Regions from separate parts of the Geodermatophilus sp. Leaf369 genome, predicted to be linked through region 1. Evidence: predicted binding sites of a transcription regulator. Region 1 holds the regulator's gene; the other holds the start of a gene.
The links. The regulator LexA, encoded in region 1, represses DNA repair genes until DNA is damaged. The targets are predictions, from matches to a motif close to TCGAACANNTGTTCGA.
Positions count from the first base shown of each region.

Region 2: a site for LexA is predicted at 2,470-2,485, ahead of ASG36_RS04320 (HNH endonuclease signature motif containing protein). Genes of this name have one in related genera too.

Region 1 covers NZ_LMQA01000007.1:53,790-58,105, reverse strand. The annotation lists gene ASG36_RS21255 (vitamin B12-dependent ribonucleotide reductase) at 1-264, opposite strand, end outside; gene nrdR (transcriptional regulator NrdR) at 364-882, opposite strand; gene ASG36_RS22465 (LysM peptidoglycan-binding domain-containing protein) at 1,316-1,852, opposite strand; gene lexA (transcriptional repressor LexA) at 2,259-2,960, shown strand; gene ASG36_RS21235 (hypothetical protein) at 3,006-4,061, opposite strand; gene ASG36_RS21230 (phosphatase PAP2 family protein) at 4,090-4,316, opposite strand, start outside.
Region 2 covers NZ_LMQA01000001.1:866,063-870,378, forward strand. The annotation lists gene ASG36_RS04305 (M17 family metallopeptidase) at 1-351, opposite strand, end outside; gene ASG36_RS21370 (DUF3117 domain-containing protein) at 462-629, opposite strand; gene ASG36_RS04310 (DNA-3-methyladenine glycosylase I) at 752-1,312, opposite strand; gene ASG36_RS04315 (NAD(P)-dependent oxidoreductase) at 1,338-2,405, shown strand; gene ASG36_RS04320 (HNH endonuclease signature motif containing protein) at 2,540-4,075, shown strand; gene ASG36_RS04325 (DMT family transporter) at 4,083-4,316, opposite strand, start outside.

The DNA.
Region 1 (4,316 bases):
CACGGCGCCGCGGAAGTACTTCGTGGTGACGATGTTCGTGGCGTTGATCGACCAGTCGGAGGGGAACTCGACCCCGCGCTGCTCGAAGTTGATCGAGCCGTCGCGCCAGTTGGTCATCACGACGTCGCGGCGCTCCCAGGTCACCTCGTCGTAGGGGTGCACCCCGGCGGTGGTGAACACGCGGGCGACCTTGAGGCCCTTGCGGTCGGTGGACTTCGCGGTCCTCTTGCGGCCGGACGAGATGCGGTCGGTGGTCTCGGTCAAGACGTGCTCCCCTGGCGTGGCGTGGCTGTGGTGAGGCGGTGGTGAGGCGGTGGTCGTGGCTCTGGTGGCGCTCTAGTGCGGTGGTGCGTCGGTCCCGTTCTAGCCGGGGGGTCCGACAGTCCGGGCGGTGTCGCCCGGGGCGGGGTCGTCGTCGGCAGCGGGACCGGAGCCGAGTCCGATCCGCTTCAACTCGCTGATCTCCTTCTCGAAGTCGGCGACCGACGTGAAGGAGCGGTAGACGCTGGCGAACCGGAGGTAGGCGACCTCGTCGAGGTAGCGGAGCGGGGCCAGGATGGCCAGCCCCACCTCGTTGCTGGGCACCTCGGCCGACCCGGTGGCGCGCACGGCGTCCTCCACCTTCGCGGCGAGGACCGCGAGCTGCCCCTCGTCGACCGGTCGCCCCTGGCACGCCCGGCGGACACCGGCGATCACCTTGCTGCGGTCGAAGGGCTCGCTGACCCCGCTGCGCTTGATGACCGCGAGCACCGGCTCCTCGACGGTCGTGAAGCGCCGGCCGCAGACCGGGCAGGACCGACGGCGGCGCGTCGTCGCGCCCTCGTCGGCCTCCCGGGAGTCGACGACCCGGCTGTCGGGGCTGTGGCAGAACGGGCAGCGCACCGGGGGTCTCCTCTCGGGTGTCGTGGACTCCCACGACGGCCGCCCTGTGCACGCTCCCGGGGACATCCGGTGGATGTCGGGGGGAGAACCTGTGGACGGGCCTGTGGATGGAAGAACATCTGTGTAACTACTAGATGTTGTGGTGAGAGTAGCCCCGCACCCCTACAGATACGCAACCCCTCCCGGGCGTGTCCTCTTCCCCGACTCCGTCGCGCCTTCGGTGGCACCCCGGGACGCCGGTCCTGCCCCACGCGCACCAGCCCGTGCACAGCTCCTGCCAGCACCGATGCCGCCCGGTCGGCACAACCGACCGACGCAGGCCCGCTGCCGCGTACCGCACCCGGACGCGACGGAGCCGGCCCACCCGGGACGGTCGTCCACCGGGGGCCGGCTCGATCCCGGGAGGCGCGAGGTCCCGGAGTGGCGTCAGGGCTCAGGGGACCTGCAGCACCTGGCCGGGCACGAGGGTCACGCCGTCCAGGTCGTTCAGCGACCGCAGTGCGTCGACGACCCCACGGGGGTCGGCGTCGGGGGCGATGGTGCCGGCGATGGACCACAGGGTGTCGCCCGGGGCGACCACGACACTGCTCTCCCCCGCCAGGGCCAGCCCACCACCGGCGGGCTGCCCGCCGAACACCACGGGGCCGGCGAGGGCCGCCAGGCCCAGCCCCCCGGCCACGACCAGCCCCAGCACGGCCCGACGACCACGCCGGGTCAACCGCAGCGGGGCCGGCCGATCAGCCACCGGGGGTCGACCGGCGACGGCGGGGCGACGCAACGGCACCACGTCGGCCCACTGCTCCGGCACCGGCTCCCGCACCGTCACGGTCGGGTCCTGGACCAGGCGGAGCACGGGCCCGACGGGCTCGACGACGCGGCGCGCGGCGACGCCGGCCTGCAGGGCGCGACCGGCCGGGTGGTTGCCGCGGACGGTCGGGGTGGTGCTCGAGGTGTTCGCCGTGGTGGCCATCGTGGTCGCTCCTGTCGCTCGCTCCGACGCCCGGGAAGGGATCGAACGGTTGTTCGATCGAACGTCTGTGCGGATGTCTACCCGAGGGGTCCGACAAAATCGAGGCGACACGGCGTGTCGTTCGAACACCTGTTTGAACGGAGCGGTTCGAGGCGTTACCGTCCGTGTTGATCACGACGGTCACCGTCGGCTGCGCGCCCTCCCCCGGGGGACGCCCGTCCGGCGGGCGTCCGACCGTCGGCACCGGACGAGCTGCGGGCACGCAGTCGGAGGAGGACACGTGGCGGTCGAGGGCGACACACCGGACGGCACGGGCGCCGTGAAGGCCCCCGCGGCGCGGAAGAAGACGTCCACCCGACGGGCCGCGGCGACCGCGGGGGCCGAGGCCACCCCCGGGGACGCCACCGTGCGCGAGTTCCCGGAGCGGGGCGAGGCCGGCGACGGTCTCACCCAGCGCCAGCGTCGGGTCCTGGAGGTCATCCGCGACTCGATCGACCGGCGCGGCTACCCGCCGAGCGTGCGGGAGATCGGCGAGGCCGTCGGGCTGTCCTCGGCCTCCTCGGTCGCCCACCAGCTCTCCGTGCTGCAGAAGAAGGGGTGGCTGCGCCGCGACCCCAACCGGCCCCGGGCCCTGGACGTCCGACTGCCCGGCGACCACCCGATGGCCGACGCGAGCGGTTCGGCGCTGGCCGGGTCCGGTGCCGCCAGCGGCGTCGACGACCCGCAGGCGCCGGTCCCCACCTACGTCCCCGTCGTCGGTCGGATCGCCGCCGGTGGACCGGTCCTCGCCGAGCAGGCCGTCGAGGACGTCTTCCCGCTCCCCCGCGAGCTGGTCGGCGAGGGCACGCTGTTCATGCTCAAGGTGACCGGTGAGTCGATGGTCGACGCGGCGATCTGCGACGGCGACTGGGTCGTCGTCCGGCAGCAGGCGAGCGCGGAGAACGGCGAGATCGTCGCGGCGATGATCGACGGTGAGGCCACCGTGAAGACCTACAAGCGGCGCGACGGGCACGTGTGGCTGCTGCCGCACAACCCGGCCTTCGAGCCCATCCCGGGTGACGACGCGACCGTGCTGGGCCGCGTGGTCACGGTCCTGCGCCGGCTCTGAGTCGACGGCCGGGTCCCGCCGCGGCGGGACCCGGCCCCGGGGAGGTCAGTGCCGGCGGCGGAGCTTGCCGGACGCCCAGACCAGCACGCCGGCAGCCAGCGCGGCGATCACCCCGGCCGTCCACGGCGAGAGACCACCGGAGGCGGTGCCCGGCTCGACAGCGGTCGCGGCGTCGGCCGGGCCGACCGCCGCAGCCGGGGACAGCGCACCGGTCGAGGGCAGCACGGTGACGGCCGCGGGCAGACCCTCGCCCGAGACCACCAGGCTGCGGGCATCGGCAGCGAAGGCGACCGCCTCGCCCTGGGGCGACTCGGGCAGGGCGACCCGGGCCGGGGCACCGGCCAGCGCGCCGGGGACGTCGGAGCCGACGAGCGGCCAGACGTAGGCGTCGGTGTAGGTGCGCAGCGCGATGAGCGCGCCGTCCTGGCTCACCGCGCCGCCGGTCACCAGCAGCTGCCCGGCCCGGCCCACCGGGCCACCGGGGGTGCCCGTCAGGGACAGCGCCAGCTCGGCGACCCGCTCCATGGGCACGGTCGCGGCGGGGTCGAGGGCGGCGGTCGGTCGGTAGACCCCGCTGACCCCCAGCACCTCCTTGGTGACCAGGTAGGGCGTGCCGTCGGGGGCCAGCAGCAGGGCCTCGGCGTCGTGGGGACCGTCGGGGTAGGTCAGTCGGTGCACCTGCGCGGTGCCGTCCGGGCGCAGCGCGATCAGCGCGACGGTCTCGCGGGACAGCCGGTTGTCCCCGGTGTCGGCGAACCAGACGGTGCCGTCGGCCGCCAGCGCCATGTCCTCGGGGTCGTAGGGGTCCACCGCGGCGGTCCGCTCACCGACCACGGCGCAGGAGGCGTCCAGCAGGTGGACCGTCACGGCGTCCCCGCCGTCGTTCATCACCAGCGTGGTGTCCCCGGACACCGCCATCCCGGAGATCTCCGGGAGTCGGGCGTCGGTCACCGAGCAGGGGGTGGCGGGCTCGCCGAAGGGGGCGAGGACCTCCTCGGCCGCGGCGGTGACGACGGCGGCCGACCCGGTCTGGGCCGCGGACAGGAAGGAGCCCGGCAGGAACGGCCCGGCGACGACGCCGATCCCCAGGACGGTCGCCACGAGGGCCCGCGGGCATCGCCCGGCGGGCTCAGGCAGTCGACCGACCGGCTCTGGCACGCACGAAGCGTGACATCACGACTGCGTCGAGTGCGTGCACCACGCCCAGCAGGACGAGTCCCACAGCAGCGCCGACGACCGCGTCGGTGACCCAGTGGAAGTCCAGGGCCACCATGGCCACTCCCGTCACGAGCGGGCCGAACACGCTGAGCACCCACAGGGCGCGCTGCACCTGCGCCGGCAGCCCGAACTCCACGG
Region 2 (4,316 bases), on a different contig from region 1:
CACGGCCGCCTCGGCGGCCGCTCGGAGCTGCTCGGGTCCGGCCGGTCCGGCGGCGCTGTCCAGCGCGACGACGAGCCGGGTGGCGCCGTGCTCGGCCAGCGTCTGACCCCGCCGGACGGCGATCGAGACGCAGGTGCGCACCTCGGCGGGGGTGCCGTCACCGATGCCGACGGCCACCACCGAGCGGGGGCGGCGTCCGGGCACCGGCAGGTTGGTGATGCCCCCGGGCCGGCCGCCGTTGCCGGTGTCGGCCAGCGCGCCGGCCAGCCACCCGGGGTCCACGACGGGGTCGGCCGCGTCGACCAGCCAGGACGGCAGTGCTCCACGGGCGCCCACCGGGACGACGAGCACGTCGGTGTCGGTGAGCAGGGGCAGGGCCGCGACGACGTCGACCCCGGGACACGCAGCGGCCCCGGTCGCCGGCGCGGGGCCGGCGGCCGGGGCCGTCTGAGTCGTGCTGGTCAGCTGATCGCGCCCTGGAGTGCCTCGGAGAGCGCCGCTGCCTCGTCGGCGGAGAGCTCGACGACGAGCCGTCCGCCACCTTCGAGCGGAACGCGCATGACCAGGCCGCGACCCTCCTTGGTGACCTCGAGGGGACCTTCACCCGTACGCGGCTTCATGGCCGCCATGCGTGCCTCCTTCACCGGCCACCCGCAGCCCCGTGCTGGGTGCGGTGTGGCTGTCGTTCCGTCTGCGAACCAGAGCTGCCGACCATTCTCCCGCATGATCGGGATGAGACCAACATGAGCCCTCAACCGAGACGCGCGACACCCGCCCGGAAGCAGTCCGCGACGTGGTCGTCGACCATCCCGGTGGCCTGCATGAGGGCGTGGGCGGTCGTCGGGCCGACGAAGGCGAACCCGCGCTTCTTGAGCTCCTTGGCCAGGGCCGTGGACTCGGCGGTGACGGCCGGGACGTCGGCCAGGGTGGCCGGGTTGGGGCGCTCCCCGGTCGGCGCGAAGGACCACAGCAGCGCCGACAACCCCTCGGGCAGCTGCTGGGCGGCGCGGGCGTTGCGGCGGGCGGCCTCGATCTTGGCCCGGTTGCGGACGATCCCGGCGTCGGCCATCAGCCGCTCGACGTCCGCGTCGGTGAAGTCGGCCACCGCGTCGATGGAGAAGCCGGCGAACGCGGCCCGGAACGCCGGCCGCTTGCGCAGGATCGTGATCCAGGACAGCCCGGACTGGAACGCCTCCAGGCACACCCGCTCGAACAGGGCGTCGTCCCCGCGGACCGGGACGCCCCACTCCTCGTCGTGGTAGGCGACGTAGTCGGGCGCACTCGTGGCCCAGGCGCACCGCTGCAGCTCCACGGGGCCGAGGCTAGCGTCGGCGCCCATGCGCATCCTCGTCACCGGTGGGGCCGGGTTCATCGGCTCGCACGTCGTCGCCGCCCACCTCGAGGCCGGACACGAGGTGCGGGTCCTCGACGCCCTGCTGCCCGCCGTCCACCCCGCCTACCCCGACGGCCCACCCGGACTGGACGGCGTCGAACTGGTCGTGGGGGACGTCCGCGACCCCGGCACCGTCGACCGGGTGCTGGCCGGGGTGGACGCGGTCAACCACCAGGCCGCGATGGTCGGGCTGGGCATCGACGTGCAGGACATGCCGCTCTACGCCGGCATCAACGACCTGGGGACGGCGGTGCTGCTGGCCGGGATGGCCCGCGCCGACGTCGGTCAGCTGGTCATGGCCAGCTCGATGGTGGTCTACGGCGAGGGCCGCTACGAGTGCGCGGTGCACGGCGTCGTCCCCGCTGCGCCGCGCCGTAAGGCCGACCTGGACGCCGGACGGTTCGACCCGCCCTGCCCGGTCTGCGGGGAGCAGCTGGCCTGGGGCGAGGTGGGCGAGGAGACCCCCACCGACCCGCGCAACACCTACGCCGCGACCAAGCTCGCCCAGGAGCACCTCGCCTCGGCCTGGGCGCGCTCCACCGGTGGCACCGCGGTCGGGCTGAGGTACCACAACGTCTACGGCCCGCGGATGCCGCGCGACACCTTCTACGCCGGCGTCGCGTCGATCTTCCGGTCGTCGCTGGAGTCCGGGCGGGCGCCGCAGGTCTACGAGGACGGCGGCCAGATGCGCGACTTCGTGCACGTCACCGATGTCGCCCAGGCCAACCTGCGGTCCCTGGAGCACCCGCCGGAGGAGTCCACGTTGCGCACGTACAACGTGGCCAGCGGGGTGCCGCACACCGTCGGGGACATGGCCCGCGCGCTGGCCACCGCGTTCGGCGGGCCGGACGCCCAGGTCACCGGGCAGTACCGGATCGGGGACGTGCGGCACGTCGTCGCCAGCCCCGAACGGGCCCGCGTCGAGCTCGGCTACCAGGCCGCCGTCGCCTTCGAGGACGGCATGCGCGAGTTCGCCACCGCCACCCTCCGGGCCGCCCCGCAGCAGCCCTGACCCTCGGCGGGGTGTTTCCGCGGAAACACCCCGCGCCGGTTCTGTCGTACCCCGGTGCCACTCTTCGATCAGGTGTTCGACGAGCGAGAGGGGTCCCCGTGTCCACGACGACAGACCCGGCCACGGTCCGTGCGATGAACTGCGCCACCGACCGGCCGGACGACGACGCCCTCCCGCTGCCGGAGCTGGCGGTCCGACTCTGCGCCGGAGCGGTGGCGATCTCGGCCGCGACGGGGGCGTGGTTGCTGCTGGTCGCCGAGTTCGACCGCCGCGAGGGCTGGGCGGTACCGGGGGTGACCTCGTGTGCGCAGTGGCTGTCCTGGCAGTGCGGGATGGCCCCGGGCACGGCGCGCGACCACGTCCGCACGGCCCGCGCGCTCCCCGGCCTGCCCGGCACCGCCCGCGAGCTGAGCGCGGGACGCATCTCCTACGCCAAGGCCCGGGCCATCGCCCGGGTGGCCGACACCGACACCGAGGCCGGGCTTCTCGAGGTGGCCGCCACCTGCACCGCGGCCCAGCTGGAACGGGTGGTGGCCGGCTGGCGCCGCGCCGACGAGGCCACCACCGACGCCGCCCGGGCCCAGGCCGACCGGACCCGGTCCGCTGCCCGCGGTGCCGCGATCGCGGCCGGCGGGGACGACGACGAGGGCGACGAGGCAGGCCGGGCGGCTGCTGCCGCGGTGTGGGCGGCGTGGTGGCCCGAGGGCGCCGACCCGGACGCTCCCCCACGCCGGTGGGAGCAGCGCTTCGACTGGCACGACGAGGGCGACGGCAGCGTGAGCCTGCGGCTGCGCCTGTCGGCCGAGGACGCCGCCGAGGTGGTGGCCGTGGTGGAGAACCGCGCCGAGGTCCTGACCCGGCGCGACCGGGTCGCCGCCCGCGGCCAGGAGAGGTCGTCCGAGAACACCCGGGAGGCCGACCGGGTCCGCCGCGCCCGGGTGACCGTCGCCCGCACCGACGCCCTGCTCGACCTGCTGCGGGCCGGGGTCGCGACGGTCGACACCCGGCCCGGCGACCCGGCCCCGCGGGAGGTCCTGGTGCGGGTCGACGCCGCGGTGCTCGCCGCCGACCTCGCCGCGGGGCAGGCGGCCCTCGACGGGGTCGCCTCGCTCAGCGCAGCCCAGGCGCGGCGCCTGGCCTGCGACGCGGCGGTCACCACCGTCCTCGTCGAGGGCGAGCAGGTGCTGGCCTGTGGACGCCGCCGGAGGTACGCCAGCCGTGCACAACGGCGGGCCCTGCTGCTGCGCGACGGCGGCTGTGCCCGGCCGGGCTGCGCGGAGACCCGGCCCGAGCGGCTGCACGCCCACCACGTCGTGCCGTGGCTCCTCGGCGGCCGCACCGACGTGGAGAACCTCGTCCTGCTGTGCGACCGGTGCCACGGGCTGGTGCACGACCTCGACCTCACCGTGGAACGCGGCCCGGACGGTCTGCGGGCGCACCTGCAGGACGGCACGGGGGTCTGGCTGCCCACGGACGGCGACGCCTCCCCGGAGCGGGCGGGACCCGGACCGGTGCCCCTGCCGCCCTACTGGCGGGCGAACGGCGAGCGGATGGACCTGCGGCACGTGGTCGGCACGGTGCTGGGCAATCGCGCTGCCCTGCGCCGACGTCGGCGAGCCGAACGGGAGGACGCCGAACGGGAGGACGCCGCCGCGTCCCGGGCCGCCTGACGGCGGGTCAGGCCGCGGCCACCGGGTCGGTGACGCGGGTCCGCCGGGTCGCGAGCACGCAGCCCACCAGCACCAGCGGCAGCCCCACGGCGATCCCGAGGGTGAACGGCTCCCCCAGCAGGAGCACGCCCAGCAGCACCGCGACCGCCGGGTTGACGAAGGTGATCACCAACGCCCGCTGCGGGCCGACCTCCCGGATGAGGGCGAAGAACAGCGCCAGGGCCAGGGCCGTGCACACCAC